DNA from 4 places in the Chryseobacterium sp. Mn2064 genome. Region 1 is predicted to be linked to each of the others. Evidence: riboswitches for the same ligand, from Rfam matches in the RefSeq annotation. Region 1 holds a riboswitch; each other region holds the start of a gene.

Region 1 (4,335 bases):
TCTACAGAAGATGAGCGTGTAAAATTTGTACAGTTTGCTAAGTCATTAATCAAAGCAGACAATAAAGTAACAGATGAGGAACACACTTTCTATATTCTTCTGAAAAACTTATGGGGATTATCATAAATTAAAAATAAACAACCATGAAAAAATTATTTGTTTTATCTCTGATTGCTATGGCAACAGGGTTAACTGCACAAAAGAAAGAATATGACCCCAAAGTAATGGGATGCTATAAAGGATCAGAAGTAAACCAACAGGTTGATGGAATGTCGAAATACTGGATATCCTGCAGACTGGAAAAAGGCAAAAGCATATTGATGTATGTAGCTATTAATTCAGAAGGGCAAGTATCGCAACAGACTGAAAACGGCAGTTGGTGGACCAGCGGAGGTAAATATTATGAGCTTCACAAAGTGGATAACGTTACAGATATCTACAATTATGAAATTTTAGCCAATGGTGACGTTAAATTTCACTCTATAGAGCTAATGGGCCAAAAAGACAACACCTATATATTTACCGACACGAAAATACAGGAAGATTAAATAAAAAATAATTATGAGAAGAAAGATAGTTGCAGGCAACTGGAAAATGAACAAAAATGTAATTGATGCTCAACAATTGATGATCCAATTACTAAGTTATAAAAATAATAATGCGACCAACTGTGAGGTTTGGATCGCTCCACCATCTTTGTATCTGATGATGGCAAAAGACATTTTTGAAAAGGATGAAATTGGTGTATTCTCTCAAGATATGAGCGAGCATGAAAGTGGCGCTTACACGGGAGAAATTTCTGCAGATATGCTGGAATCTATTGACGCTACCGGATCATTAATCGGGCATTCTGAAAGAAGACAATATCACGGAGAAACAGATTCTCACTGCAACAAAAAAATTAAATTAGCTTTAGATAAAGGGCTTATTCCCGTTTATTGCAACGGAGAAACTCTTGAGCAGAGAAAGGCAGGACAACATCTGGAAGTGGTAAAAAACCAGACGGAAACAGCTCTTTTCACTCTTTCTGCTGAGGAAATTAAGAAAGTAGTTATCGCTTACGAACCAGTTTGGGCAATTGGAACAGGAGAAACAGCAACTCCGGAACAGGCTCAGGAGATTCATGCTCACATCAGAAACATTATTGCCGCTAAGTACGGACAGGAAGTTGCCGATGAGATTTCTATTCTTTACGGAGGTTCTGTAAAACCTGATAACGCGAAAGAAATCTTCTCTCAACCTGATATTGACGGAGGTCTTATTGGAGGAGCCGCTTTAAAATTAGAGGATTTCTCTAAAATTATTGAGGGTTTCAACTAGTATTGAAATAATATCAATCTATAATAAAAACGGCGGAATCTTCGATTCCGCCGTTTTCTGTTAAAAAAAATCTAATTATTGAATATCGACTACGTACATCGTACCTTTGTCTACTTTTCCTGTTTTAGGTAAAATTTTGGCTTTCGGATTTCCATTTCCGTCATCTACTACACCGAAATCATCGTCATTGAAAACGGCCAGTTTGTTATTTCCTAAATACACAATTCCTTCAAACTTGTCATGCTCATATCCCAGTTTTGCAACCAGATCTACCGCTAATGTTTTTGACACCGTTTTTATTCCTGCATTGGTAAGTTCGTCCCATGAACACTGTTCTAAGGCTTTACCGTTTACTTTCATACCGTCTACAGCATTCATATCAGATCCCGTTACATCAGTAGCATTGGCCAGATTGATTCTGTATACTTTTTTAATACCTCCCTGAGATCCGAAATTACCATCTCTTTCAATCACCAAAAATTCGGTATTACTCAACGCTGTAATATCACAAACAGAGTCAGAAGCTCCGCCATCTTGTCTGTATAAAAACTGTTTGGTCTGTCCCGTTACCGTATCAAAGGTTACAATTCTCGTTAAGGTTGTATTGGTTGCCAGGGCTTTACTTGGAACGTACATCATAGACTGTATTGTTCCTACCAGCGTTCTTCCATCCGGTGTAAGAGCAAGACCTTCCATTCCTCTGTTGGCTCTTCTTTTCGCCAACACAGCAGGCAGCTTTCTTGGTCCGGTATTTACTCCAACCGGGCTTATTCTTTCCAGTTCCATTCCATCGGCACTATAATGTACAATGTGCGGACCATATTCGTCGGAAACCCAGAAAGTACCATCAGCTGCTGCTACAATACTTTCGCTGTCCAAGCCATATTTATCTGTACCCAGAATATTTCCTGAAGCATCATAAGCCACTTCCCCGGTACTTCCCATTCCTACAGGGTTTGGTAGTCCTGTGATAGGTGTTCCGGATGGATTTTTAAGCTTTATATATTTGATTACTTCTATATTTCCGTCTGCATTGATCTTGAAATGCATAATGGTAGGGGTAAAATTGGGCGTGAGGAATTTTTTACCATTCAGGTAATCGGTATTAGGACCGCGGTCTGTAATCACATAAAATTCTCCTTTTCTTGTTGGATGAGCTGCTGCACCGGAGCCAAATCCTCCGTTGATAACATCTACTCCATTGAGGGTAACCATTTTGGTAAATGGAAATTCCTGAGGAAGTTTGGAATAGTTAATATCCGGGCTGTTGATTACAGTATTATCTCCATCAGTATTACACGAAGTCAATACTGCCAGCATTAAAACAGGCAATAGTAATTTTTTCATATTCACTTTTATGGCTGCGAAAATAGAAACTGATTGTAAACTGATCTTGAATGCAATGATAATTGTATTTTAATAATAGATCCTGCAAAATGAATTCAATATAAACAACAAAACTTTCAATTTTAATTTTAAAAAGCAAACAACTTCTTTCCATTAGCTATCAATATCATAAAATCACTATTCAAAAACTATAATTCCCCTTGTGAAAAACCTGAAAACAAAAGATAATTCACAAAATACAGTCTAAATATTTATATGATATATTTGCAGACTTTTAAGGCTGAACACTGTTCATTAATAGGGAATCAGGTGAGAAGATTATTCAAATCCTGGGCTGTACCCGCAACTGTAAACTATTCAACTTATAGTATACAATACCACTGGATATCCAATCCGGGAAGGTAACTATAAGATGTAAGCCAGGAGACCTGCCTTAAATTTAAACTTCAGAAGAATACTTTCTTTTCCTCTGCAAGTAAGTTTCGGGAAAAAAACTTTAAATTAATAATATCATGAAGAAAATCTATTTCTTTTTCTTGCTGCTCATTATGCAGTGTTTGTCGGCCCAGTTTACAGAAAACGACATTAAATTTTGGGTAGGAACTGGTTCCAAAAAGGCCTATTTCATTGCTGATTTTAACGATAACAATACTCCAACCTCTTATGCCTGGGGCTATCGCTTTGATTCCAATTCTCTGACGATGGAAGATATGATCACAGCTATTGCCGCAGCAGAACCCAAAATGGAAATTGAGATTCCATCAGGGTTTCTTTACAGTTTAAACTATAACCATCATATTCCAAGCCTTGATGATTACTGGTCTACCTGGTCAGGAACTACTTCTGAGGCTATGTCATTCAATAACGGAGTGAATAATGATCCATTAATTGATGGAAAATGGTATGGCGTTTCTTATGGTTTTGATCCACCTTCCAAACCTTCTACTCCAGTCCCTGCGTACAGCTCTTTATGGTATAGCGCTTCTCAAATTATCAACTGGATAGGAACAGGGAATAATAAAAGTCTTATCGTTATCGACTTTGGAACAGATGGGAATATTGGCAACGCTAATTCTTTTGTATTTGGAATCAGATATAATGGAACGATCAGCGCTGAACAGGCTTTACAGCAGATACAGACTCAGGCTTCTTATTTCAACTTTACCGCTGCCAATAATCAGGTTGTTCATCTTTCTCTGAACAGTTTTACGGGTGACAACGCAGGGACAGACAGTTGGAAATTATACAAAGGAAAAGATCTTTCCAGCTGGCAAACAAAATCTAACCTGTCTCAGATTCAATTAAGTAATAATGACTGGATGGGATTAAGCTTTGGACAGAGGAGACCTATTACGCCTACAGAAGCGGCCAATGCGACATTAGGTGTGGCTTCCGTTAATAAAAAAGCATTCAGCATTTATCCAAATCCAGCAAGTGATTTTATCCAGATTAGCACTCCTGAGCAAGTAAAAGAAGTGAATATTTATTCCGCTTCTGGCCAAAAGGTGATTACAACACAGGCTGCCAAAGTCAATATTCATGCACTAAGTTCAGGAATTTATTTTGTAGAGATTAAAACATCTAGTCAATCTACAATACACAAAATTGTTAAAAAGTAGAAATACTTTACTTACTTATAGTTTATCAATCTTACCCTTTTTCACTATT
Region 2 (4,335 bases), 600 kb from region 1:
TCTTTCTGCAATATTATACAAAAGCATGTCTCCTGCTTCTTCAGAAAGTTCCTTAGCTACTTTTTTGATCACAACGTTTCTTGGATCTGAAATAGTGTATACAGGATGTCCGAATCCAATAATCACTTCTTTATTGGCAATACGTTGGCGAATATCTGCTTCTGCTTCGTCAGGAGACTGATAACGGCTCTGGATTTCAAAGGCTACTTCATTGGCTCCTCCGTGTTTTGGACCTCTTAAAGCCCCAATTGCCCCTGTGATACAAGAATAAAAATCGGATGCCGTTCCTGCAATAACACGTGCTGTAAAGGTGGAAGCATTAAATTCATGCTCGGCATAAAGGTTAAGAGAAATTTCCATTGCCTTTACCCATGAATCCGGTGCTTTTTTGCCGTGTAACAGATGTAGGAAGTGTCCACCAATCGTATCGTCATCTGTTTCTACATCGATTTCTTTACCATTGTGGGTATAGTGATACCAATACAATAATCCTGATCCAAATGATGCCAACAGTTTGTCTGCAATATCTCTGGCTCCCGCAATATTATGATCGTCTTTTTCCGGCTGGATACTTCCGATTGCGGATACCATGGAACGCATTACGTCCATTGGGTGAGCTGCGGCAGGGATACTTTTAAGTATATTTCTTACGGAATGTGGTAATCCTCTTAAAGATTTTAATTTTGCTTTATAGTTTTTCAGCTGTGCTGCTGTTGGTAACTGACCGTATATCAACAGGTAAGCCACTTCTTCAAATTCTGCTTTTTCTGCCAGATCCAGGATGTCATATCCTCTGTAATGGAGATCATTTCCACTTTTCCCTACGCTGCAAAGTGCTGTATTACCAGCTGTTACCCCTGAAAGCGCAACGCTTTTTTTAGGTTTAAATGTTGGTTCAGTGCTCGTCGACATATCAATAATTTTGTTTAAAAAGGTTATCTAATTTTTGTTCATAGTCATAATATCCAATGCTTTTGTAGAGTTCTTCTCTGGTCTGCATTGTATCCAATACATTGGCTTGAGTTCCGTCTTTTCGGAGGTGTTCATATACATTTTGAGCGGCTTTATTGGCTGCACGGAAAGCAGAAAGCGGATAAAGAATCAATCCTACGCCTGCATTCTTCAATTCTTCAACGGTATACATTTTAATCATTCCGAATTCAGTGATGTTAGCCAAAACCGGAATTCCTGTAGCGTCTACAAATTTTTGGTAAAAGCTCAAATCCGGAACTGCTTCTGCAAAAATGAAATCTGCTCCTGCTTCTTTGTAGGCAATGGCTCTTTCTAATGTTTTTTCAAGACCTTCATTAGCGAAAGCATCTGTTCTGGCTCCAATAACGAAATTTTCATCAGTACGGGCATCGGCAGCAGCTTTTAACCTGTCAACCATTTCATCCTTGCTTACCACTTCTTTACCTGGGCGGTGCCCACATCGTTTTGCACCTACCTGGTCTTCAATGTGCAATGCAGCTGCTCCTGCCTTTATCAAAGACTTTACGGTTCTGGCTACATTAAATGCAGAAGGACCAAATCCTGTATCTACATCTACCATCAATGGCAAGTCGCAGACATTGGTAATGCGCTGAACATCTATTAAAACATCTTCAAGAGTCGTAATTCCCAAATCCGGAATTCCTAAGGAACCCGCAGCTACCCCACCGCCGGAAAGATAAATTGCATTGAAACCAGCCTGCTGAGCGAGTAATGCATGATTGGCATTGATAGTTCCAACGATCTGAAGTGGACTTTCTTTTTGCATGGCCTCCCGGAATTTACTACCCGGAGACTTCAAACTTTCACTTTTAGTCATTTTAATATTTATTGTTTAGTTGAAATTTGTTCGTTAATGAAAAATAGTCACGGCAATAGCTATCCGGACGTGATATCCTGATAACAGAAATAAAATGCTCAGAAGAAGACTGATGCGTTTGGACCGTTTCCTGAAGTTTTGAATGTGATAAAAATATTCCCGTATAAGCCTGAGTGTGGTAAAGGCTATAACTTCTGCATGTATAATCAAGATCGGATGGGTACATTTTTTAACTTTTTACATTGATAAATCCTTATAAAAAGTTCCTGATAAACTTCACAATGCCTGTGTGGGAAGAAAAATATGGGAAAGGAAAATACGGTACAAGACAGTGTAATAAAAGAGCGTACTGCTCCACTAAAAACTCATCTCACAAAATAACAAAAGATTTTTACCAAACTGTTATCCATATCGTATCATACCTGACTATAAGCTTCAGACCGCGAAAGCATCGTCAATTCGAAATAGGCAGGTCTCCTGACTTGTAACAGTTTTTATCGTCCTTCCCATATAACCAGGTATACAGTGGACCTCTATTTTGATAAAAACCTATATGTTACTTACAGTTGCGCGACAGTTCGTGATTTGCACACGATTCCCTTTTAATACACAGCTAAGTGCAACCATTTTCGGTTGATAAAGAAGGTGTTAAGAACTCCTTGGTGGTAAATATAGTTATTTTATAAAAACGACCAAGAGATTTTATGCAAACAATAATTATTTTAACATAACCCCCTGTAAATGTTTAAATTAAAAAAAAATAATTCACCAATAGAGCATTATAATTTAGACAATAACATTAATTTTTTGTTACTAAATTCATAGGATATGATGAAAAAAAACCAGACAACCACAAACAAAAAGCCTATTTTTTCATATGCCTGACATTCACAAATAGTAATAATTTCTAAGGGAGTTTTTACACTGTAAAAAAGATTCGGCCCATTGCTTTTAGCAATGGGCCGAATCTTCTGTCACAACTTTCAACAAGCGGATATATTATTTTAAATTTCTAGATTTTAACTCTTCCTGTAATTCCCGATCCGCTTTTTTTGAATTAATCACAAAAGGGAGAAAAATAACAGGGAGAAAAGTAAAGAATCCAAAGCCGTTTTTCACTGTACTGTAGACAGAAATACCAGCCATAAATCCTATGATCACAGCATTCGTTATTTTGCTGGATTTGGCTTTTTTGGCTTTTTCTATCAGCTCCTGATCGGTTAGCTCTTTCATGTTGCTTTCCATCGGTTATTGGGTCGTAAGGTTATTTGTTTTACTTTGAAATTGATACGTAATGGAAATTTCAAGACGAAATTCTGTCTAAAAAAATCCTACAGTATACGTGCCTAAAGTACAAAAATATTTTCTTACCGATTCGGAGCCGCTCAATGGTCAGTGCTTCTTCAACTGTTCTGGCGATATTGTTATAATTTTTGTTGCAGACCTCAGCTGAGTGCAGCAACAGGATAGAGATCTTTAAACTTCACAAAATCTTCTAAGGTATACTCCGGACAGGCTCCTTCCTGTGAAGTTATAAAAGCTCCCAGCGACACTGCCTGAGTCATGATTTCATGAGCAGATGCCTTATTTCCGATTCTTTTGGAAAGAAATCCTGCTAAGAATGAATCTCCGCTACCTACAGTATCTTTTACCTCAACCGGTATCGTAGGATAAAGATAGAATTCATTATCCCTACAATATAAAGCCCCTTTGCTTCCCTTAGAAATAATAATCTCCCGAATTTCGAATTTTTCCTGCAGATACCGAATGCTGTCTTCTTCGGTCTGGTATTCTTTATTTAGGAAATCCAGAACCATCCTCAATTCTGCTTTATTGAATTTTGCCAGATGGGTTTTGTGTAATAATTCGTTGATAATATTGATATCATAATAAGGCTCTCTCAAATTAATATCAAAAACATTGTATGTACCCGATTCAAGCAGTTCAAATAATGTATTTTTTGTTTTCTCATTTCGGGCAGCAAGAGTTCCAAAGACTAAAGCATCTGCATTTGTTACCAAATCTTGGTCTTTTGAAGTCATTTCGATAAAATCCCAAGCTACGTTTTCTATAATGTCATAATGGGCATCATTATTTTCATCCACAGTAGCTACCACCGTACTTGTAGGATGTGTATCCGTTATCTGAATATGATCTGTTGAAATTTGCCAGTTATTAATTTTCTGTAATAGCTCACCGCCCAGTTCATCATTACCTACACTGCTGATCATCTCTACATCCAGCCCCATTTTAAAAAGGTGATAAACCACGTTAAAAGGCGCTCCACCAATTCTTCTCTGCTCTCCCGGAAATATATCCCAAAGAACTTCTCCAAAAGAGACTATCTTATGTTTTTTTTCTTCCATTATTAATTAAATTATATATTAAAATTTGATAATCTAAAGATACTCAAGGATAATACACCGCCTTTCTGACAATGATAAGATAAAATCTTCATATCCCCAAGTATCCTTTTTTATCATCATTTGTGTTTTCCAATTCGTTAGATGAAAATTATTTTATTT
Region 3 (4,335 bases), on a different contig from region 1:
ACGTGTTGAGAAGTTCATCCAGGAAAAGTTTTCCTTTTTCTGTAATCTGATAGTATTTTCTGGGTGGTCCTCCTGTAGATTCTTCCCATCGGTAAGAGAGAAATTCTCCGTTTTTAAGCCTTGTAAGAAGAGGGTAGAGGGTCCCTTCCACTACATCCAGTTTTCCTTTTTTCAGTTCATCAATCAGATCAGAAACATACATTTCGCGATTATTGATGAGACTTAGAATACAGAATTCCAGAATTCCTTTTCGCATTTGCGCTTTGGTATTTTCAGTATTCATCTTTGATACGTTTTGTTAATTAGTTATATTTTTAGAAAAATGCTCCTAGCTAGTTGAGCCTATTCTAATTTTACATTACAAAGATATGTAAATAAAATGGTATTATGCAATACAAAGTAGTGTAATTTTAAAAATAACTTATTTAAATATTTGATAATCAGTATTATAAATTTTACTAAGATTTTTAAAGGATCTTGAGAAATATGAAAAACCTTCCATTCTTTTAAATTTTAATTCTATTTCAGGTGTCAAAATCATAAAGATTATTGTATTTAATAAAAAAATAATACTTCAATAGGTGATTATGCGTTATCGGCGATTTAATATCAATTACTTCCATAGCATTTTGTGATCCTTATTATGATTCGTATTTTTGTTGTCAATTAAAAAACACCTAAATCATTTACTATTACTATGAATATTTTAAATAAGTATAGGCATTTTTCAGCTTTTATGCTTCTGGGCCCCCTGTGTTTTGCGCAATATCAGTTTGAAATTAAAGATGCCTCCAAGAATTACAGTGCCGTTGTTCAGATAGAAGATTGCATGGATGGACGTTGTGGCGGCAAAGGAACCGTAGAATTATTTGATAATAAGAACACCAAAGTTCAGACATTTACTTCTGATGATTTGATTGTTTATCTCGCTGAGAACAGAAAACTCTTATCGGGAAAAATGAATTCATTAACGAAGGAAGAAAGTCCTATTGTCATCAATGATTTTAATTTTGACGGTACCGAAGATATCGCAATACGAAACGGCAATAGAGGAAACTATAACGGTGCGTCTTATGATGTATATGTGTTCAATAGTACCCAGTTAAGTTTTGTAAAAAGTAAAGAGCTTACAGAATTAGCCTCCAATGCTTTGGATATGTTTGATGTAGATTCTCAACGCAAACGCCTCATTTCTTACGGAAAATCGGGATGCTGCAATATTTTTACCATAGAATATACCGTTATTCCTAATAAAGGACTGGATAAGGTTCTGGTAAAAGAAGAAGACAAAACGGAAGAAGATCGGGTAAAAGTAACCATCAAAGAAAAAATAAAAGATAAATGGGTAACCAGAAAGAAGGTATACTCATTAGAAGAATATAATAAAGAAAAGTAAGATGAAGATTCAGAAAGAGATTGATTTTATTCTGGCAGTAGATGCTTTGAAGAATGTACAGCGAAGAAATTATAATGCCGACGACTCCAGAAGAGAAAACACTGCAGAACATTCCTGGCAGATTGTTATTTTGGCGCAAATCCTTTATCCGTATGCCAAAAACAGAGAAAATATCGATCTGTTGAGAGTAATAAGAATGCTTTCAATCCACGATCTGGTAGAAATAGAAGCCGGTGATACTTTCCTTTTTGACGAAAAAGCAATGGTAGGTAAATTCGAAAGGGAAAAAATTTCTGCACAGAAGATTTTCGGAATCCTTGATGAGCCGTTGCGAACAGATTTTTTCAATTTATGGCTTGAATTTGAAGAAGAAAAAACTACTGATGCCATATTTGCATGTTCTATCGACAGAATTATGCCGTTTATCCTAAATTCTCATACTTCGGGAAAAAGCTGGACAGAAGCTGGAGTTACAGAAAAACAAATCAGAAATATGCTTGAAAACGCAATCAAAAGAGCATCTGATGAAATGGGAGAAGCTTTTGATGTATTGTTGGCCAGAAGTCTGGAAACGGAAAAAGTGGCGAAATAAGAATTATATATAAACATTGCTCAGTATCTGGGCAGTGTTTTTTTATACAAAATATATAGAATAATTCTTCAATTTGATAAAAGAATTAATCAAAAACCAAATGCCATAAAAATTCTGGAAATCTAAAGCTGTACTCTGGAAACCGTAGAGAAAACTGTCAACTTCTGGAATAATTATGGCAAAAAAATCAAATTTATAGTATTTGGATTGGTTTTTTGAATTCGTCAATAGCTACGAAAGTGAAATCTCCTACAATTGCTTTCTCTCTTTCATAAGAATACATTTGTTCTGTAAAAATTTCCACATTAACTTTCATACTGGTTTTTCCAACGTAAGAAACTTTTCCGATCAGCTCTACAATAGTTCCAGCAGGAATCGGCTTTTTAAAATCGATCTTGTCGCTGCTTACCGTTACCACTCTTTTTCTTGCAAAACGGGTAGCTGTGATGAAGGCAACTTCATCCATCAGCTGCATTGCTGTACCTCCGAAAAGAGTATCATAATGGTTGGTTGTGTTAGGAAAAACCGCTTTAAAGATTCTTGTTTCGGATGTTTCAATTCTTTCTTCTGTCGTCATATTTCATTATTAATTAAAGCGAAATGAAATTGTATCAAAACAACAGAATAATGACAGGAATCTTAGAAATCCCTGAAACAATCCATCAGATCAACAAACTTCAGATCGCGAAAGTTTTTTGTTTAAGAAATAGGCAGGTCTCCTGACTTGTAACATCTTTTATCTCCTTCCCATGCCCCGCACAGTGGATCTTTGATAAAGATTACAGTTACTTACAGTTGCGCGACAGTCCGTGATTTTCACACGGTTCCCTTTTAATTTGCGGTTAGGCAAAACCAATTTCTATGATGAATAAGCGTTACACTTTTTCGGGTGCAAAAATAATGAATTTATTCCGGATTATGATAAATAATCTGACTGATTACTCTTCCTTTTTTGATGGTCCAAAGAGTTGTGTATCTGTTCTCTCCTGTACCATTGATCATGTAAAGAAAAATGTTATCATTATCAAGAGCTGTTACCCCAACATTCTCAAAATCCATTGTAGGCTGGAACATATTTTTAATGGCTTCTCTTACAAAGACAGAACCTCTTCCCGGTTGCTGTACTCTGATAGATTTGATTTCCGTCATCCCTTCAGGAAGATCATTGCCAATTCCCCATGGTTTTACTTTATCAATAGTAAGAAGTTTTCCTTCAGCATCTTTTTCCTTTTTACGATATCCGGCGTTGGAAGGGTAGACGTCAATAACGACTTTGCTTCTTTGAGCTGTTGGGATCTTCGGGTCAGAATTGTCTGTGAAAATAAGTGACCTTCCGTTTTTAGATTTGGAAGGAGTATAAGCAGGAAGCTGATCAATATAAGCAATACGCTCTTTATTTACCATTCCTTCTTTATCAAGAGTTTCATAACGTACAAAAGGTTTATCGTCATCCTGCTTTTCAGGATATTTGATCCAGATCCATTCTGTTTCTCCGGGAGCTGGTTTTACATAAACAAAAACATCTCCTTTACGCATACGGATCTTATCTACGATTTTTCTGTAATTATCCTTATGTACACGTACATTGGCATATCCTTCTTCTGCTTTTACCACTCCAAAAGGAACTTTATTCTGGCCTTTAACAAAAGCTAAAGAAAAAATACTGAAAGCGGACAGATAAAATGCTTTGTTTATGAAAGTCATCATGAAAATTTTTTGATCCTTCAAATATATAAATTAAATGCTGTTCGGAAGATAATTATATTGACGGAGTTCCTGTAAGTTTTGTATGGGCTTTAAATATCCACTAGAAAGCAGATATATTTTATCCGCGATATCTACCACATCCTGATAATGATGATCAGAGATAATGAATCCTTTGTTTTTTGCCTGTGAACGGATGATCGCTTTTAATTCATCAATAATCTTGGGAGAAAGACTGTTAAAGGGCTCATCCAGCAATACAAAATCAGCTTGGGAATAGGTGAGAAGCATTACTTCGATCATTCTCAGTTCTCCGGAAGACAAATTTCTGGGTTTTTCATTCAGAAATGGTGAAAGAAGTTGAGAATGCAGAAGTTGATCCGCATATTCCCGGTTACAGAAAAGATGAATCAGTTTTGTTAATTTTTCACTTTTAGGTAGAAAAGAATGTTGTGGCAGATAAGCAATTCTGTTTTTTCGGTCGGAGATATTTCTCAATACCTGATCATTCCATTTTATAAACTGGGTATCACTTCCAAGAACGCCGGAAATAATTTTAAGAAGAGTAGATTTTCCGGAACCGTTTCTTCCCAGTATACCGGCTATATTTCCAACTTTACACTCTAGATAGATATCCTGCAGT
Region 4 (4,335 bases), on a different contig from region 1:
ATATGCTAATTGTTTCTTAGATTCCTTATCAATTGATTTGGTATAATAATATCCTGCACTTACTCCTATTTTATGGTTCCCAAATTGTTTATTAAAAGACAGCTGAGACTCCAATCCGTAAGACTCTGTTTTGTTGACATTAAAAGCCTGCCAATATCCCAGAGCTGTTGGCATCCATACAATAAGATCAGTTCCTTCCAAAAAGTAAGGAGACACATTCAGTTTAAAACTTCCTGCTTTAAATTCATGGTTCATGTCTATCTGAACAGATGTTTCCGGTCTCAGATCTTTATTTCCTCCCGGTTCGTAATAGATATCATTAAATGAGGGATATCTGAAATTTTTAGACAAATTGATTCCTACATTATACCATTTTGAAGTGTTCCATTTTCCGGAAAATGAGTACAAAACCGGAGAATTGATATCTTCTACGAAATCTTTTTTGAATCCACCTTCAAAGCGCAGATCCTTCGTTGCAAAATACCTCAATAAGGCAGAAACAGAGCCTATATTTCTGCTTACATCTGTTATTCCGCTTTTGTAACCTTCTCCTTTATTCACCTGAAATTCTCCAATAAGGTTCACATTCCATTTTGAATTCAGGAAATAATTGAAATCATTTTTTATAATATAATTCTTCCCTGTACCACCACTGGATTTAGGAAGATTTAAATCTCCATAATACTGGAAATTCTCCTCGGTATATGCTGCTTTGAATGCGTTGCTGAATTTTGCTTTATTCCAGTCCCAGGCAATGAGACTTCTTACACTTTGCGTTTTATACTTTGTCTTTGTTGCTGTTTCTTCGTATACTGGGTAATGCTGCGAAGAGTCAAAAAACTGACTTTGCCACGATACCTTGTGCTCGTTGGTTATTTTATAGGAAGCCCCTACGTTGAAGGATGTATTGTAATAGTTTCCGTTTCTGTTGATGTAGTTCAGATCACTTACTTTATAATCGTTTTCACTTACAGAATAATTTCCTGAAGCTTTAAAGCTGAACTTATCATTGCTGTAAGAACCTTTAAGAAAGTTATTAAAAGTATTAAAAGAAGCAACTTCTGAAAATAATGAACCATGGAACCCTTTATTAAAATCCAGGGTATTATTCATATGAATACTCCCGCCCACTGCTCCACTTCCGTAGATGACACTTCCACCACCTGCTTTTATTCCAATCTGATCATATCCGAACAAAGGCATATTGTTGATATCTCCCTGTCCTAAAAAATTAGAATTGATATTAATTCCGTTCCATACAAAGGCGGTCTGCTGTGCAGTAGTTCCCCTGAAAGACGGTGAAGAAACAGCACCACGGCCATTTTCCTTAATATAAACCTGGGACTGAAACCTCAGCAGTTCGGAAAGATTGGTGGAATTTTTCTCAGTATCTTCGGGAGAAATAGTTTTCACAGGATGGAAGAGCTTCACTCTATTCATCTGATTATCGAAGATGTAAATCGTATCAATAACTTTCTCTTGCCCGAAAAGAAAACAGCCATACGATGAAAAAAGCAGTACTAAAGATCTTTTTATATCCATATTAATTCACTTTTCCTCCGAAAGCAATATTTTTTTATGATTATCATTCTGGCAGGTCTCCTGACTTTCGCATTCTGCACCTTCCCGTGGTATACAGTGGTTGTTTGCAGAAACTTTTGTTGCGATTTACAGTTGCGGGGACAGTCCGGGAGTTACACCCGATTCCCTTTTCATTCCAATATACTGGAAACCAAATTTCTTGCAAAGATAGCTTTTTATATCTATTGGCCAAAGGCCCTGAGATCCTGATCAATACTTTTATTATCCCTTCATTCCGTCTCAACATCATATAGAAAAATGGCTGTTTTCAATATCGAAAACAGCCATGTAAAATCCCACTTTTACTATTGATGATATGAATTAAAACTATATCCGAATTTATTTTTTAATGAATTTATAAGATTCCATTGTTCCCTCTTTCAAAGAATACTGAAGGATATAATTTCCTTTAGATAAAGATGAAACATCAATCTGATTATGGACAGAAGTGAAAGTTTTCACGATTTGCCCTACCATATTATAGATTGTTGCTTTTTCAATTTTCTCTGTTCCTCTGATGTATAAAATATCTGAAACAGGATTTGGATAGATGCCTGCAACAGCTTTCTCTTTAACAATATCATTCACAGATAAAAACTCTGAAAGATCAAGGTAAAACCCAACAATCTGATTGGAAGCATTAGTACCAACCCCTGCTATCTTCTTTCCATCCTGAGAAATTGCCAAAGGAAGTCCCATAGTAACACCGTTGGTTGCTATTCCTAATGATGTGGCATAATCGTTCAGATTAATACGACCTCCGGCCTGAGTCCAGATAAAGCCTTCCCCTGACATTGGAGGAGCCCCAAATGCTCTGTAAAAACCGATCACGGTAGATCCGTCCGCCGAAATTCCAGTCGCTCCTCCTTTAAAACTGAATGAAGCATTAGGATGCGTGATATAGGTAAGTCCGGTCACTGTATTCCATACGTAAGGATTAGGAGTTGCCGCTCCTATTATTGTATTTCCGTCTACAGAAACACCTCCTGCTTCTCCTACATTATTGCCATTGTTATCTGTAATAAAACTTTCTACTCCATCTATCCATTTAGCACCGCTTCTTGTTCCTGTTGCCTCATCCTGCCATCCCACAACTACTGTCCCTGCAGCATTTATTGCATTTGCTCTGGAGCTTCTTCCAGTAACCATACTGCCTAAATCGATGACTCCGCTTACCGCATCCCACTTTACGGCATGAGCATTGGCTGCCGTAAGGTATCCTAAACCTACAATGGTATTTCCATCTATCGACATTCCCCAAGTAGAACTTACACTACCATCCCAGCCTGTTGGAACAAGACCGCCTCTGTTCGTCCAGGTAGAATTGGTAATATCATACGTTGATATTTCATTAAAACCCGTAGCAGAATTTGTAATCGTAGATGCTATTTTGGTTCCGTCATTAGAAACTACGGTTTTTCCTGAGGCCGGATATCCGTTTGATATGGAACCGATCTGCACCAATCCACCAGCAGCAGACCATTTAAATATAGCGCCCGCACTGGTATGCATACTTACAACACCATTATTGGATACTGCCCCTACATTATAATTACCAAGTCCCATTACAGTAAGCTGAGCTTCTGCCATCCCACCTTTTAAGAAGAAACAGAACGCTACTACTTTTATTGACATTTTGTAAAAGTTTTTCATATATTGTTATATTTAGTATTTTGATTTAGCGAAAACAATATTAATATTATATTTACCTAACAAAAAGAAATTGACTTTCACAATTCGTGAATTTTAAAAGAATTTAAATTTTAAAAACCTAATAATCAAACATATAACAAAACCTCATTTTGAAGATGGATTTCATGAAAATCATTCAAAAAAACACAAAAAACAATTTATTATTTATAGACGCAATTGAAAATAAGGGGAAAATTCTACTGTTGATACTCGCATTTTGGTCTGTTACTATGAATGGGCAGCTAAGCCAGGACTTCAGTATTTTATCAGATAAAGCGTTTCAGAAGCTCTACCAAAACTCAGACGAATGCATCAGCTATGCTCAGGGAATACTTGTAAATGATCAGGATTCAGAGCACCAGATCGTACTTCAGAACATCATTTCTCAGGCTTTTGCGATGAAAGGAGATTATGTACAGTCTGTGAATACGTTCTCACAAAAAGAAGATTCCGACCAGAACCGGAAGCTTTCTTACTTTATGCAGGTCTTCAGTGCTTATAATCTTGCAGATCAGTACCAAAACCTTGGGCTGTACAATCAGTCAAAAAAAATTATAACCAACCTTCTTTCGGAGCAGAAACTCCTCAAAAGCAGTGATCTTAAACTCAGGATTACCACCGCAAAACTCTATCAGCTGCAAGCCCTGAATTTTGGAATTAATAAAGATTATTCTTCAGCCTTAAAAGACCTTGACAAAAGTGATCGGTATCTGGATCATCATAATGAAGAAAATAAAATAATTGCGATGGAAAACAGGATTTTCCGTTCTTTTTATTGGATGAAGCAAAACAGACTGTCTGAATATAAAGTACTGATAGAAAATATCATCCAAGAACTTAACAATCAGAAAAGTCAGCCGTTTTTGCTGGGTTTGGCCTATGAAAATATTTCCCAGTATTATTTTTTGAAACAGGATTACAAAACAGCTATTCAGCAGTTGGAAATCGGGCTTTCATTGGTGGAAGACCTTCCTTTCAATAATCTGAAAATTAAATTGTACGAATCATTATCCAGAAATTATTTTGCGCTTCATGATGATACAAAATACCATCAATACTACA

Evidence for each region. A riboswitch is a leader RNA that binds a small molecule or an ion and turns the genes downstream of it on or off. The one in region 1 is predicted to bind cobalamin.
Region 2: it holds a riboswitch for cobalamin, as region 1 does, so the genes downstream of both, prpB (methylisocitrate lyase) here and ACL9RH_RS00715 (T9SS type A sorting domain-containing protein) in region 1, are expected to answer to the same signal.
Region 3: it holds a riboswitch for cobalamin, as region 1 does, so the genes downstream of both, ACL9RH_RS11345 (acyl-CoA thioesterase) here and ACL9RH_RS00715 (T9SS type A sorting domain-containing protein) in region 1, are expected to answer to the same signal.
Region 4: it holds a riboswitch for cobalamin, as region 1 does, so the genes downstream of both, ACL9RH_RS12175 (TonB-dependent receptor plug domain-containing protein) here and ACL9RH_RS00715 (T9SS type A sorting domain-containing protein) in region 1, are expected to answer to the same signal.

The regions. Positions count from the first base shown of each region.
Region 1 covers NZ_JBMOUE010000001.1:148,768-153,102, reverse strand. The annotation lists gene ACL9RH_RS00735 (TerB family tellurite resistance protein) at 1-126, shown strand, start outside; gene ACL9RH_RS00730 (hypothetical protein) at 144-548, shown strand; gene tpiA (triose-phosphate isomerase) at 562-1,320, shown strand; gene ACL9RH_RS00720 (esterase-like activity of phytase family protein) at 1,396-2,667, opposite strand; cobalamin riboswitch at 2,928-3,117, shown strand; gene ACL9RH_RS00715 (T9SS type A sorting domain-containing protein) at 3,180-4,286, shown strand.
Region 2 covers NZ_JBMOUE010000001.1:753,138-757,472, reverse strand. The annotation lists gene prpC (bifunctional 2-methylcitrate synthase/citrate synthase) at 1-912, opposite strand, end outside; gene prpB (methylisocitrate lyase) at 914-1,810, opposite strand; cobalamin riboswitch at 2,261-2,453, opposite strand; gene ACL9RH_RS03245 (hypothetical protein) at 2,810-3,043, opposite strand; gene ACL9RH_RS03240 (carbohydrate kinase family protein) at 3,256-4,176, opposite strand.
Region 3 covers NZ_JBMOUE010000002.1:938,360-942,694, reverse strand. The annotation lists gene ACL9RH_RS11360 (PadR family transcriptional regulator) at 1-283, opposite strand, end outside; gene ACL9RH_RS11355 (XAC2610-related protein) at 698-1,396, shown strand; gene ACL9RH_RS11350 (HD domain-containing protein) at 1,398-1,988, shown strand; gene ACL9RH_RS11345 (acyl-CoA thioesterase) at 2,182-2,565, opposite strand; cobalamin riboswitch at 2,681-2,860, opposite strand; gene ACL9RH_RS11340 (hypothetical protein) at 2,895-3,695, opposite strand; gene ACL9RH_RS11335 (ATP-binding cassette domain-containing protein) at 3,726-4,335, opposite strand, start outside.
Region 4 covers NZ_JBMOUE010000002.1:1,123,491-1,127,825, forward strand. The annotation lists gene ACL9RH_RS12175 (TonB-dependent receptor plug domain-containing protein) at 1-1,542, opposite strand, end outside; cobalamin riboswitch at 1,576-1,752, opposite strand; gene ACL9RH_RS12180 (T9SS type A sorting domain-containing protein) at 1,921-3,216, opposite strand; gene ACL9RH_RS12185 (helix-turn-helix domain-containing protein) at 3,399-4,335, shown strand, end outside.